2 regions of the Ruegeria sp. HKCCD9138 genome follow, and region 2 is predicted to be linked to the other one. Evidence: riboswitches for the same ligand, from Rfam matches in the RefSeq annotation. Region 2 holds a riboswitch; the other holds the start of a gene.
What was found. A riboswitch is a leader RNA that binds a small molecule or an ion and turns the genes downstream of it on or off. The one in region 2 is predicted to bind cobalamin.
Positions count from the first base shown of each region.

Region 1: another riboswitch for cobalamin. It lies ahead of AC2TEL_RS16725 (hypothetical protein); the one in region 2 lies ahead of AC2TEL_RS00275 (CbtB domain-containing protein).

Region 1 is NZ_JBWVAZ010000010.1:135,563-142,921, reverse strand. Features, by position in the region: gene AC2TEL_RS16755 (SRPBCC family protein) at 1-366, opposite strand, end outside; gene nudC (NAD(+) diphosphatase) at 409-1,392, opposite strand; gene AC2TEL_RS16745 (bifunctional 2',3'-cyclic-nucleotide 2'-phosphodiesterase/3'-nucleotidase) at 1,571-3,451, shown strand; RNA gene ffs (signal recognition particle sRNA small type) at 3,491-3,589, shown strand; gene rsgA (ribosome small subunit-dependent GTPase A) at 3,751-4,779, shown strand; gene AC2TEL_RS16730 (alpha/beta hydrolase family protein) at 4,809-5,669, opposite strand; cobalamin riboswitch at 5,835-6,057, shown strand; gene AC2TEL_RS16725 (hypothetical protein) at 6,149-6,556, shown strand; gene AC2TEL_RS16720 (protein-tyrosine phosphatase family protein) at 6,558-7,061, opposite strand; gene AC2TEL_RS16715 (DNA polymerase III subunit gamma/tau) at 7,200-7,359, shown strand, end outside.
Region 2 is NZ_JBWVAZ010000001.1:54,341-61,699, forward strand. Features, by position in the region: gene AC2TEL_RS00260 (DUF1636 family protein) at 1-142, shown strand, start outside; gene AC2TEL_RS00265 (hypothetical protein) at 139-633, opposite strand; gene AC2TEL_RS00270 (CbtA family protein) at 696-1,394, opposite strand; gene AC2TEL_RS00275 (CbtB domain-containing protein) at 1,399-1,569, opposite strand; cobalamin riboswitch at 1,605-1,811, opposite strand; gene cobF (precorrin-6A synthase (deacetylating)) at 1,855-2,598, opposite strand; gene cobA (uroporphyrinogen-III C-methyltransferase) at 2,591-3,319, opposite strand; gene AC2TEL_RS00290 (cobyrinic acid a,c-diamide synthase CobB) at 3,316-4,632, opposite strand; gene cobM (precorrin-4 C(11)-methyltransferase) at 4,625-5,419, opposite strand; gene AC2TEL_RS00300 (cobalamin biosynthesis protein) at 5,416-5,784, opposite strand; gene cbiE (precorrin-6y C5,15-methyltransferase (decarboxylating) subunit CbiE) at 5,781-6,980, opposite strand; gene AC2TEL_RS00310 (cobalt-precorrin-6A reductase) at 6,979-7,359, shown strand, end outside.

The DNA.
Region 1 (7,359 bases), on a different contig from region 2:
CAGCAACAGCCGGGCTGGCAGAGTTTTTGCTGCCAGCGACATGTCGATGATCAGACGCGTACGGCGTTGGGACAAGGCCAGAAGTTCGATCGTCGTGGCCCCATTCATACCCTTGCTGCTGGCGTGAAACCGCATCAGCGAAGGACGGTCGCAATCTGTCATTTCCACAGTGATATGACGCGGCTTGCCTCGGATCTTGAGCGTGGTTTCCCATGTGGTTCCTGCGCCCGGCTGAAGGGGACCAGGCGCACGCCGCACCTCGGCACCGCGCCGCATGGCCATCCGCTCAAACCGCTCGAAATCGGCAACCATGTCGAAGACGGTGTTGATCGGAGCCTGGATATCTTCCTGCGCTGAAAACTGCATTTCGGTGTTCCGATCGTCCTCGTCTTTCGTTCCAGTGTTTCGTCAGTCCAACGTATCCGCAAGCCAGTGCTGCAACAAAAAACGGGCAATCGCCCCTTTGCGGGCTGGCAACAGTTTCGGGTGATCTCCGGCAAAGGCCTGCATCATCTCGGTCTTGCTGACCCACATCGCTTCTTCGATTTCGACCGGGTCAATCCGGATATCGCGCGACAACGCCTCACCCGCGCAACCAAACATGAGCGACGCCGGAAATGGCCAGGGTTGGCTGGACAAATATTTCACGGCACCCACGGGTACACCCGCCTCTTCCATGACTTCCCGCCGTACGGCGGCTTCCAGCGTTTCGCCGGGCTCGACAAACCCGGCCAGCAAGGAGAACATCCCTTCGGGCCAACCGGGGGATCGCCCCATAAGTACGGAATTGCCGTGCGTGATCAGCATGATAACCACCGGATCGGTGCGCGGGAAGTGTTGCCCGCCGCATTCCGGACAGCTACGCTGCCACCCGCCCTGAGACATCTCGCTGCGTTCCCCACACCGGGCGCAGAACTTGTGCGTCTCGTGCCATCCGATGATGGCTTTTGCAGTTGCAGCCATTTCCGCGTCGCGTGGCGACAGGCGCGTCATGATGCGGCGCAATTCTGCAAAAACGTGACCATCCGGTAGGTCCGGGTGTTGCTGTTCGGTGCGATCGACGAATGCGCCAACACCGGACAAATCCAGCCCCTCTGCCGCCCATCCCGAAATATCCATGGCAAAAACCGGCACGTCGCCATCGGTCTTCCCGAGAAAAACCGGCGAGGCAATCACTCCACCCGGTCCGTTGTGCAACAGATCATAACTCATCGGGATCAATGCCAGCCGGTCCAGTTGTTCACCCTGAACCAACACCTTGCCGCGCCACAACAACACGCAACGCGCAGAGGGGTCGGACTGCGCCGCCAATAGCCTGTCTTTGTCGCCCCGCAGCAGGGCCGCCCGATCCAAGCCGGATCCGCCAAATGTCACTTGTTCCGCGCGTTTCATTCCTGCCTTCCCAGACTGCCGGCAAAAGGGCTGCCACGTCTTCGTCTTGGGCGCAACGGAATTCCACCGCGCGGCAAAACAGCGCTGTCGTTGAATGGCCGCAGGATTGCCCCGGAATTTGCACTAATTCCACCAATCAGTGAAATCATGCATACAACAACATCCAGAAGCTGAAGTTTTGACACCCAATACATCGCCGGGCCAGAAGCCAGAGCCGGTCGCGCATATTCAGATTTTGGCGACAAGCGATCTTCACATGCACCTGATGGGTTTTGACTATTACGCAGATCGCGCAGACCCCCGAATTGGGTTTACTCGCACGGCAAACCTGATCCGTGCAGCGCGGAAACAGGCCCGGCAAATGGGGACACTAAGTCTGTTGTTTGATAATGGCGACTTTTTGCAGGGAACCCCGTTGGGAGACTGGGCCGCCGAGAACGTTGCCGAAACCCATCCCATTGCAATGGCGTTCAATGCACTCAACTACGACGCGGTGGGATTGGGTAACCACGACTTCAACTATGGCCTTGAACTGATCGACCGTCTGGCCGAACAAGTCTCTTGCCCTGTGATCTGCAGCAATCTGCTGCGCAACGACAATGCCCGAATTCCGCAACAAAGTGCCGTACTGCAACGAAGCGTTGCTTGTGACGGCGCCGAATTGCCGATCCGCATCGGCGTGTTGTCCGTTTTGCCGCCCCAAACCGCGCAATGGGAGGCGCACAAGCTGGAAGGGATGGCTCAGGTCGACGACATCCTTACCACTGCACGGGACACGGCGAGCGCATTGCGCCGGCAAGGTTGCGACGTCATCATTGCGCTGGCCCATTCGGGGATTGCCGAAACGGATGCTGCTCCAGGGCTGGAAAACGCCGTCGTTCCGTTGGCGGCACTCAAGCACATCGACGTTGTCATCGCCGGTCACACACATCTGACCTTACCGGGCGACGCGCATGAAGGCGTCGCCCATGTCGACAATTCCGCAGGGCTGGTACACGGTAAACCGGTGGTGATGCCCGGCTTTGCCGGCTCTCATCTGGGCGTCATCGATCTGACGCTTTCCCGGAACGGCACCAAAGGTTGGCGTGTCGTCAAACCCCATGTCGAACTTCGGCCTATCTACTCTGAAAGCCACCGGGCCCCTGTGTCGGAAGACCCCGAGATGGTTCGCCTGTTTGCCAAAGGTCACAAAGCCACGCGCGCGCGCGCCGCTGAACCGGTTGGCCGCCTGTTTGCACCGGTTCACAGCTTTTTCAGTTTTTGCGCCCCTGATCGCGGTCTTGCGTTACTGGCGGCAGCTCAGGCGGCGGCGCTTCGTCCGTTTCTGGCCGGGACCGAATTGGAAACACTTCCACTCCTGTCGGCTACGGCGCCCGCCAAGTTCGGCGGTCGGGCCGGGCCGGGATATTACACAAACATCCCTGCAGGCGAGATTTCGATGCGTCATGTCGCCGATATGCACGTTTTCCCAAATGAACTGCGCGCTGTCGTGGCGACCGGGGCTCAAATCCGTGATTGGCTCGAAATGTCCGCAGGGATCTTTAATCAGGTCGGGGCGGATCGCAGCACCGTTCTGACGAATCCGCTGCGGGCAGGTCACAATTTCGACGTACTGCACGGGTTGCGCTATCAGATCGATCTGTCTCAACCTGCGAAGTATGATTTGGGTGGAAAGCTGACGGGTTCGTCGGGCGGGCGCATACGCAACTTGACGATGAAAGGTCGCCCTGTCCCTGGAAACCAAAAGTTTGTCGTCGCAACGAATAACTACCGCGCAAATGGTGGTGGGCATTTTCCGATGATTGCACAAACGATTTCAATCGAACTGCCCCCCCTGCGCGTTCAGGACATCCTTCGGGACTATCTGGCGAAACAACTGCCCGACGAGCTTTTGGCCGGCGCGCCACAGCCATTCAGTCTGACCCCCCTTGGTGGTGCAAATGCCATTTTGGAAACCGGCACGGCCGCGGAAGCTCATTTGGACGAGTTGTCAGGCTTTGCGCCCCGAGTTCTGGGCCTGAACGCCACGGGGTTTCTTCAAATCGAACTGACGCTCTGACGGGTTGTCATTTCCGGTTTGTGCGCCTATATCCATCGATGAGAGGTTGGCGCGGGCGAGCGCCTCGCCAACCTGGTCAGGTCCGGAAGGAAGCAGCCACAACGAGCCCCGCTTGGGTCGATGTCCAACCTCTCACTTATCCGAACCATCAGCCGCAGGAGGGCGTTTATGATTGTAGCAATGACCCTTCAGGCAACGCGGTTCTGATTTCACCCATCAACTCGACTGCCTGAACACATCGCCCGCAGATGCGCGTTCGCCATTTGCTGGGCTTTCTGTACCTGAACACAGGCAGACCAATGTCATTTACCCTTTCGGACCTGGGATGGTCCTCTCATTTCGCCGCGCAGCAAGCGGCACACCCTAAGTTGAATCCATTCCGCGTAACGGCGGTTCATCGTGATCGGTTGTTTGGGCACCACCCGAACAGAGAAGCAGCTTTGTTGACCGGAGGCCGCCAGACGGGCGATTTCGCGGTCGGCGATTGGGTGCTGTGCGATGCGCAAAACCGCGTTCAGCGTCTGCTGGATCGTCGCAGCCTTCTGAAGCGCCGTGCCGCCGGAACCGGGGCTGACACGCAATTGATTGCTGCAAATGTGGATGTTCTGTTCATCGTCAGCTCATGCAACGCAGATTTCAACCTTGCGCGGCTGGAACGTTACCTCGCACTGGCCCATCAGGCGGGGTGTTTCCCGGTCATCGTTTTGACCAAGGCGGATATCTGTGAAAGCGCTGAGCAATACGTGGATCAGGCGCAAGCGCTGTCCCCACTTCAGACCGTGTTGTCAGTGAACTCGTTGAACGCGCAAGACGTACACCGCGTGCTGGATTGGTGCCCGTCCGGTCAAACGGCTGCATTGGTTGGGTCCTCCGGTGTTGGGAAAACGACGCTCGCGAATGTCATGACCGGATCGCAGGACTCGACCGCCGATATTCGTGAGGACGACGCGCGCGGTCGGCACACCACAACAGCACGAGCCCTGTACCGGATGCGAAATGGTGGCTGGCTGATCGACACGCCGGGTATGCGTGCCCTTCGGTTGCTGGACGCAAAAGATGGCGTGGATGAGGTCTTTTCCGACATTGTTGAGCTGGCACAGAACTGCCGCTTTTCCGATTGCGAACACCAGACCGAACCCGGCTGCGCCGTCCTCGGCGCAGTGGACGAAGGCACCCTGAACCCTGACCGGCTGGTTCGATGGCGCAAATTGCGGCGAGAGGACATGCGCAATTCCGATACCGTGGCGCAAGCCCGTGCCCGTGATAAGGCATTCGGGAAAATGGTGCGCAATGCGACGCGCGGCAAACCCTCGCGCACCGGGCTTTGACAAGATGGGGCGCCGAGACCCGGCGTCCCTTACTTCTCGATCAATCGGGGCCAGACAGCCGCACTTCGGCGCGCAAAGACCCCGATATGACCAATGCCGGTCAGCCCAGTGTCCTGCGGGTCGATGAGGATGCGATTGGCGTCTGGTCCATAAAGATCAGCCAGCCTCCAGACCGCGTTGGGCGGAACCATTTGATCGTCGGTGAATGCGAACAGATCAACCGGTCCTCCGGCCCGGGACCAATCTACCGCGGGCAGGCTGGAACCGGTCTCGGGCACATAGCTGGATGGTGATGTGCACCACTTGCGCCACTGCCAATACACTTGCGGCGGAAGATCCGAGCCGAAGCCAAGCGCCTTGCCGGGCAGATAGCCCAGCATATGCACGGCCAACGGCGCGTGGCCATACCAGAACAACCCGGCCAGCCCGCGATAGGGCCACGGGTGATCTGACAACGTGACCAAGCCCGAGCAAACGCAGATCATTCGGTCGATCATCTCGATATCCGGCTGCAAAGGACCGAGCATTCCACCGACCGAGTGGCCGATTGTCCAGTGTTGCGCGTTCGGAAACCGTCGTCGCATCTCGGCCCGGGCCGCGGGCATATCGACCAGTGCCCAATCTGCCATTGTGACTGTCGATTCCTTCAATCGGCCCGAAAGGGAATGGCCGAAATCCCGATAATCATATGTCAGACAGGCCATACCCCGTTCGGCTGCAAGCCACTGCGCGAAATGCCGATAATAATCCCTTGGCACCCCGGTCGCGCTGTTCAGCACAACAACGGTTTGCGGGTCGGAATGCGGTAAATACAAACGCCCCGACAGCATGGCCGGCCCCGAAGGGAACCGAATATCTTCGGCAATCACCGTATACCGAGCGTCCAACATCTGTTCTCCAGCCCTAACTGAACCGATCAGTTCACTCGCTCAATCGGCCCTATCCACCCCTCCGAGTCAAGGCCGGATTAAGGTGACCAAACGTCCACTTACCGCGCTGAAAAAGTCTCGCGAACCATTGAATGGCCAATCTGCTTGACTCGGCCACACTGCAACCGCTAGCGATGCGGTGATGGTTCCCGCGCCCTCTCACGATGGCCGGGATGAAAAGGGAACGCGGTGCGGTCCACCCCGGTTGATCCGGTTGGGACCAAGTCCGCGACTGCCCCCGCAACTGTAAGCGGAGAGCGATGCCGAAACACCACTGACCGAAAGGTTGGGAAGGTCGGCAAAGCAGCGACCCGCAAGTCAGGAGACCTGCCATCAGAACTTGAAACCGAAACTCGGGCGGGGTGTCCGGGCGGGGTTTGGTCGCAGGATGCAGCCTTTCCCGATCTCTCACCCTTCGTCCCACGCGCGGAGGGCGCAGCATGATCTGGAAGACCGAGACACATCAATTCACAGCTACCATTTGCCAGCGCACCGGCAAAACCTGCCCCGCGCTCGCCCGCATGGCGCGCGCCATGGTTCAAGCCGTTGCAGCAGCAGGGCATTCGACCACGAATGAGTTCGAAATCGAAGGCAGTTCGGACCTGACACACTGCCCGCAAGGATGTTCCGCCCGCTTTCGCGCGCGACCTGACCAGGTGAGAATTTATTGCGGCGCGGATCCCGAAACCAGTTCTGACAGGTTGGATGATTACGCCGAGCTGATGTTTGGAACAGAGCTGACGTCCCTGCCCTCTCAGGCGATCAGCAACCCGCCCTGCGCATTACTGGAAGCGGTAGCGCTGGCGCCCAGCCATCCGGTGCAGGCGGAAGCCTTCGCAACGGCCTGACCTATTGCGAATAAGGTGCGCGGGCGGCTCCCACGGCCCAGCGCATCTGCCCGTCAGTTTCGACGGCACAGGGGCGAATTGCGCGTAGTCGGGACAGCGCCGCCTGGGGCGCTTCACCGTTTTCCACCATCAATCGCAGAACCACCATTCCGGATCGACCACACCCGCCACGACAATGCACCAGGACCCGACCTCCGTGCGACAAAGTCCTCAGCACGGTCTTGCTAACTACCGGCCATCGCTCGACTATTTCGGCTGGTGGTGATCCGAAATCCTCGATGGGCAGATGAACCCACCGGACCCCATTGCTTTTGACGTCCTGGCCAAAACTTCCAGCTCCTCCTTGCGTCAACTCGGCCGCAGAGGTCATAGAGATTACGATGTCCGGCGCCCAGTTTCTGAGCGTGTCCAGATCGGCGGCGTAGTCTCCACCGCGCCCCGGAAGGGGTGACAACGCCAACGTGCCGCCGCCAAGCGGCAAGTCGTAGATTTCAAACTGAGCCATCGGGGTTCCAATTTCACCTTGCCGGCAGGTTCTATCCCGACCCGGCGACATTCAAAACAAATTTCGTTCCGCCCTGCGGTGGACGCGGAGGTCGGGGCGCTCTACGCTGCGGCGTAACTCGAATCCGCCAGAGCAGACATGACCGACACGCCCAGCCCCGCCTATCAGGTTCTCGCCCGCAAGTATCGCCCGGAAACCTTTGCAGACCTGGTTGGCCAGGATGCCATGGTGCGCACGCTCAAAAACGCGTTCGAGGCGGACCGGATCGCGCAGGCCTTCGTCATGACCGGCATTCGCG
Region 2 (7,359 bases):
GGGGATTGATGCTGTCGCTGACGCAGAAGACATCGCTGCAACATGTCGGGCGTTTTTGGACAGCCCCTCGGGTTGGATTGAAGACGCCCGGCCATGCGGGCGTCTTCGGATGTGTCTGCGTGCGCGTGTTCCGGCGCTTTAGTTGACCTGAACCGTGACGGCAGTGCTGACCGGTACGTTGTCGACCGTCAGCGGGCTGTGGCTGTTTGCGTTCAGCGAAACCGAAACCTCGACTTCACCCTTCGGCAGGTCGGGAATATGCATCCAGTTGCCATAAAGGCGCGCCAGCTTCTCGCCATTCACATAGACATGGGCGTGACCCTCGCCGTCATTGTCAGCCTTCGATGCGTTTTCCGGCGAGAACCGGAAGTTCTGAGGCATGACGTGCAGGTTCCAGCCGGCCATCGGGTCCTGTGTCAGCGCGATTTCCAAACCGGGTGCATTCGGACCGGATGGCAGGTTTACGGCGGTGGAATGGTCGTGCGCCATCGCCTCGGCATGGGCGCTGCCGTGATGGGAAGGATCGGAATGGTCATGACCGTCGAAAGTGACGCCATTGGCTGCGGCCAGCACAAATCCAGCGCCTCCGCCAAAGACCAGACCAATTGCAAACAGAGCAAGTGAGCGGGACATTTCTTATCCTTGAAAAACAATAGCCCGCCGGGGTTTGCCCGGCGGGCGCGTCATGCAGTCGATCAGGCGCTTGCTTCGGCGTGCTTGGCTTCTCTCTGCCAGAAATACCCGGCAAAAGACCCAACCAGTACCCAGGCCACCAAACCGATGCCAAAGGCGCGTGCTGCGAACAGCGCGCCGATTTCGGTTGGAACAGGCCCGGTGAAGACATCCGGTTCCGGTGCGCCGATCACATGCGGGGCCAGCAGCAGCGCGGCAGCAACAACATAGCTGATGAGATTACCGCCAAAGGCGATCAGCCACATGGCAACACCCGCTGCGGCCACCGTTGCGAACCACCAGACCTGCCGGGCATAGACATCAGCCGCGGCAACGCCGGGAACTTCCGGTGCCAGCGTAAAGCCTGGCGCCAGGTGAAAGGCGACAAAGCCCGCAAGCCCCCACAGAACGCCGGTGCGGCCATCGACCTTATGCCCAAGACCTTCGGTCACCGACATCAGCGCAACCAGCACCAGCGCATAGCCGGTATAGGTCAGCATCGTGAAAATCACGCTCAGCGCGTCGCGGGTCAGGTCCGAGAACATGCCCGGCAACTCGGGGTGGGCAGAGACGGCTTCGGCTCCGAAATGAACCAGCTCACCGGATTCATACAGTTCGGCGTGCAACAGAACCGGTTGCACAAACGCAAGCTGCAGCAGAGCGGCAATCAGCCCCGCTGCAGCACCAGCGAACAACGCGCTGGTCAGAATGCGACTGAACATTGTCTCAGTGGCAGGGGAAGCCGGTTGCGTGGCGCACGTCATGCGCTGCGTCATGCAGCGCAGCCGCCTGAACATGGCCGGTCAGGGTGATGATGCCCAGACCCAGTGCAACAGCGAACAGAGCCGAAAGTACACCTGTGCGAGCGACCGATGCCGTTTGAGTTTGTGTCGTCATATTTATCCTCCTGTGCCGCCGCACCCGACGGCCGGTGTTTCAATTTTCGCCTGGCAGGTCTCCTGGCTCGCGGGTCGGTGCCTCTGTTCGCCTTCCCCCCGGAACCGGGAGTGGCTGGTTGAACAGGGGCTCACCGCTTACAGTCGCGGGGGCGGCTTTGGATTTGACCTGCGTGCAGGCCGCACCAAATTCCCTCTTAGCATCCGGATGTCTCCGGCAGGACCAGACGGTTTCATTTAGCCGTGAAGGGCTCGTGCACGCAATGACCAAATGCGACGTTTTCGGTCAGATCCCGCGCTTTTTCAGCAGATAGACATCCATGATCCAGCCATGTTCCGCCCGAGCCCGCGCGCGGGTTTCAAGAATCTCGTGCGCCACGTCGGCCAACGGGCCCTTGATCAGAATCTCCTCCGCCATGCCCACGTAAGCGCCCCACCAGATGTCGAATTGGGCCATATCGAGGCATTGGAAAGAGCATTCTCCATCCAGCATGACAGCCACTTTCGAAGCAGCGTCCGGCCACCCTCCGTCTCGCAAACGCCGCCCTGTTGTCACCACATAGGGCGCGCCAATGTCGTTGATCGGAACGGCATGCGCGGCCGTCAGCGCCTGCAGTGCTGTTATGCCGGGAACCACGCGCGTTTTCGGCTGTGGGTCGAGGCGCGAGGCGATCCGAAGCGAACTGTCGTAGAGCGAAGGATCACCCCAGATCAGCAAGGCGACGGTGCGAGCTTCTGGGTGAGCGTCAATCGCCTCACGCCAGCGTTCGGCTATCGCGTCGTGCCATTCATCCACACCGCGCAGGTAACCATCTTCGGCCCGTCGTTTTGGGATGTCGAAATAGGCGGTCCTTGGTGGCTTGTCCGCGACCTGTGCGATGATCTGCTCCCGAATACCAGCCAGATCCGCCTTGTTTTCACCTTTGCGGGGAATCAGGATCAGATCGGCCTCTCGGATCGCCTGCGCGCCCTGAAACGTGACATGATCGGGATTGCCGGTGCCAATGCCAATGAGGTTCAGTTCAATCATCGTCAAACTCTGCCAACGGGCCGTACAGGATCAGGGCCGGGGCCGTACCGATCTCGGTTTTCAGTTTTTCGGACAATGCGCCGATGGTAGAGCGATGCAGAACCTGATCCGGTGTCGAGACCGACTCCGCCATAAGTGCCGGGGTATCCAGAGGCAGACCGTGCGCATGCAGTGTTTCGACCAGCAGCGGAAAGGTGCGTTTTCCCATGAAAACAACCGAAGTCGCACCGGGATCGGCCAGCGCAGGCAAGTTCAGGTCCTCCGGCAATTTGCCGCTGACATCGTGGCCGGTGACAAACTGCACGCGCCGCGCTGTCAGTCGCCGGGTCAGCGGAATTCCCGCCGCAGCGGCCGCTGCTACCGCTGATGGAATGCCTGGAATGATCTCATATTTGATCCCGGCTTCGCGCAGCGCGACTAGCTCTTCCTCCAGGCGCCCGAACATCCCGCCATCGCCTGATTTCAGGCGCACCACATGCTGCCCGGTCTGCGCATATTCCACCAACAAGCGGCTGACATGATCCTGCTTGGGCGAGGGGCGGCCAGCACGTTTGCCTACACCGACCAAATCGGCATCCGAGCGTGCATGGCTCAGAATGGGTCCGCTGCTGAGGTCGTCGAACAACACCGCGTCCGCCTTTTGCATTCGATCAACGGCCTTGAGCGTCAACAATTCCGGATCACCCGGACCCGAACCTATGAAGCTGACGAATCCGCTCATGCCGACGCCTCTGCAATCAGGTGGAAAAAGGTGCCGGTGACATTGCCACGCTGTGAGCCCGTTTGCGGCCCCTCCGCGCCTTCGGCATCAAAGACACGCGCCAGCGGCGCGTCCGGCTGTTCAACAATCGACGAATAGTGGAACTCATGCCCGCGCAGCGCTGTTCCGGCTGCAAAGCCAGGCATCGGCGCCAGCAATTCGGCCCGGCGATAGCCGAGGTTGAACTTGCGCTTTTCATAGGAAGTCACCAGACCCAGCAGTCCCGCCATCCGGTGCGAGGTTCCTTCCTTGTCCACCAGAACCTCTCCCAGAGCCATATATCCGCCGCATTCGCCGTGCACGGGCTTGGTTCCGGCGTGCTTGCGCAATCCGCTCAGGAACGTGTCGGCAGCGGCCAGAGTACCTGCGTGCAATTCGGGGTAGCCTCCGGGCAACCAGACCAGATCCGCGTCCGGTGCAGGCGCTTCGTCTGCCAAAGGAGAAAACGGCAGAATCTCCGCCCCTGCACTGCTCCACCCTTCCAGAAGATGTGGGTAGGTAAATGAAAACGCTTCGTCCCGAGCCAGTGCGATCCGTTGCGCCGGAGGGCGCGGCAGCGCGGCTGACGATGGCCCAACCGGGCCTGAGGAGGCCGCCTCCTTGATCGCCTCAAGGTCCACATGTTCGCGCAGGAATGCAGCGTATCCTGCAATGGCGCTTTCCAGATCAGGATGCTCGACGGCCTGAATCAGGCCCAGATGCCGTTCGGGCAGGGTCAGATCGCCACGCCGTGGAAGGACCCCCAGAACCGGCAGGCCGGCCCGCTCCATCCCCAACCGGGTCAGGCGTTCGTGCCTTGGACTGGCGCAACGGTTCAGGATCACACCGGCAAACGGCAGATCGGGGTTGTACATTCGGAAGCCCAAAGCAGTCGCAGCGGCGGATTGCGCCTGACCGCCCACATCCAGTACCAGCACCACGGGCCAGCCCATGCGCAGAGCCGTCTCGGCGCTGGACCCATGACCCAGCTCTCCCGGCTTGGCGACGCCGTCAAACAAGCCCATCGAGCCTTCCGCGACCATGATATCCGCGCCATCGGCTTGGGCCGAAATCGCGTTCAACAGGGGCTCATCCATTGCCCAGCTATCGAGATTGAACGAGGCCCGCCCGGCAGCCGCCCGATGAAAGGCGGGATCGATGTAATCCGGCCCGCTCTTGAACGGCTGAACGGACAGCCCGTCCTCGGCCAGCGCCCGTAACAGGCCCAGCATGACCGTAGTCTTTCCGGTGCCCGACGAGGGCGCTGAAATCAAAAGGCCCGGAGGGTTAGTCATCACCGTGGCTCCAGCTCGACCACGGGCTGTCGGCACTTTGCGGGCGATAGCGGCGGTCGTAGGTTTTGGAATACAGACAGCTTTCGTCGAATCCCTCACCCGCCAATGCGGGGCCAACCATGATCAGCGCTGTGCGCGAGATGCTTTCATCCAGCGCGTCTTTCAGGGTTTCAAGCGTTGCGCGAATGATCTTTTCGTCCGGCCAACTGGCACGATAAACCACGGCGACCGGACAGTCCGCACCATAGGCAGGCGACAGATCTGCAATCACTTGGTCCAGATTGCCGATCGACAGATGAATGGCCAGTGTCGCACCGGTCCGGGCGAAGTTTTCCAGTGTCTCACCCTCAGGCATTGACGATGCGCGACCTGGTGTGCGGGTCAGCACCACCGATTGCGCCAAACCGGGCAGCGTCAGTTCGGTGCCAAGTGCCGCCGCAGCCGCTGCAAAGGACGGCACGCCCGGGGTGACGCTGACCGGTATGCCCATCTCTTTCAATCGGCGAATCTGTTCGCCCATTGCTGACCAAACCGAAAGATCGCCGGAATGCAGTCGTGCCACATCCTGACCTGCCTTATGCGCGATCTCGATCTCAGCCATGATCTGATCCAGATCCATCGGGGCGGTATTCACGATTTTAGCGCCTTCCGGGCAGTGGCTCAGGATTTCTTCAGGGACCAGAGAGCCGGCATAAAGGCATACCGGGCAAGAGGCGATAATATCGCGCCCGCGCAGGGTCAGCAGGTCGGCGGCGCCCGGTCCGGCACCGATGAAATGAACGGTCATATCTGTCCTCCGATGGCGACGGCGCAAGTGGCAAGCCGGTCGTCCGAGATTTGTCTGGGTGAGATCAACCGCGCGCCGGGTCCGGCGGCAGCAAGGGCGGATGCTTCGGCCACGCTGCCGGTGCCATATGTGGCGCGGCTGCGGGCCGAGCAGGTGAGGGTGCGCTCTCCGATCAAGTCCGCGGACTCGACGAATTTCAGCGGCAGGCCCGTCGTTTCCACGAACTCGGTCAGCGCCGGGTGACCATCTTTGTCGGCGGCTGTCGCCAGGGCTTCAACGTGCTGACCCACGGTGGCCAGATTAAACGCGGCGCGCAGGCTGTCTGCAGTTGCAGTAGATGAAAACCCGATACCGGCCACGATCATAGCGTCGCGCTCCACTGAACCACCGGATAGGCGGAATTCCATCCACGCCGGGGGCCAAGTTGGCCTGCCTGAGCCAGTTCAATGCGCAGCAGGTCTCCACCCAGCTTGGCGTGCCATTGCGCCAGCAGGGCTTCACTTTCCAAAGTGACGGCATTGGCGACCAATCGAGTGCCGGACGGCAGATTTGCGTGTAGCCAGATCAGAAGTTCGGTACTCAACCCACCGCCGATGAAAACGGCGTCGGGTATGGGTAGATCGGGCAAAATTTCGGGCGCTGTCCCATGTACCACGTCCAGCCGGTCCTGGCCCAATGCGTCCGCATTGCGGCGTATGCGCTCGGCGCGGTCGGCGCGCGGTTCAATCGTAGTCGCGGTCAGGGTCGGATCGCACATCAACCATTCGATACTGATCGAACCTGTGCCTCCGCCGATGTCCCAAAGGCGCTCGCCCCTCTGCGGCGCCAGCGCCGACAAAGTAAGCGCGCGGACCGGGCGTTTGGTTATCTGTCCATCCGTCTCGAAGATGTCGTCCGGCTTGCCCGAGGCCTTGGGAAAAGCTCGACCGGGACCTGTGACCTCGAGTCCGACGCATACGGGATGGTCAAACGTGCCCAGCAGCGCCTCGGTCAGCGATACAATCCGGGTGTTTTCCCGCGGGCCACCTAATGCTTGCATAACGTGCAGCTTGCTGTCGGCAAAGCCTGTCTCGGTCAGGTATGATGCGAGCTCGGCGACGGCCTTGCCGTCGCGCAATAACAGAATGGCGTGCAACCCTGAAGACAAATGGGGGCGCAGGCGAGTCAGGGGTGCGGCGTGCAATCCAAAAGTCAGCGTGGTTTCCAACGGCCAGCCCAACCGGGCCGCCGCAAGCGAAAAGGTCGACTGGCCGGGCAGGGCGGTCCACTCTCCGGCTTCGAAGTTGCGCGCGATGACCGACCCGGCACCGAACCAGAAGGGATCACCTGAAGCCAGAACAACGGTACGACGTCCGCGCAGGTCGTTCAGGATCGGCAGGCCATCGGCAAAGGGAACCGGCCATTCGATACGGTCCGCGCCGGATTCCGGGATAAGCGACAGATGTCGCGGCGGCCCCATGACAACTTCGGCGTTGTCCAGCACTTGACGGCTTGCGGGTGACAGGCCATCCAGTCCATCTTCGCCCAGTCCCAGAACGGTCAGCCACGGAGCTTCACGCATGTCCAACCTCCTGATCCTTGGTGGTACGGCCGAGGCCAATGCCCTGGCCAATGCTGTCGCCGAACAGGGTATAGCGGCAATCTATTCTTACGCCGGCCGCGTCGACAACCCGCGTCCACAGCCCTTGCCACTGCGCGTTGGCGGATTTGGTGGCGCGGACGGGTTGGTCAGATACATCCGCGAGACCAAAATCAGCCATCTGGTTGATGCAACCCACCCGTTTGCGGCGCAGATGAGCCGGAACGCGGTCGAGGCGTGCAACGTGACGGGCATTCCGATGGCGGCGCTGACACGGCCCGCCTGGACCAGCCAGGTCGGGGACCTCTGGCACCGCGTTCCCGATATCGCCGCCGCGGTCGATGTCCTGTCCGGCCCCGCT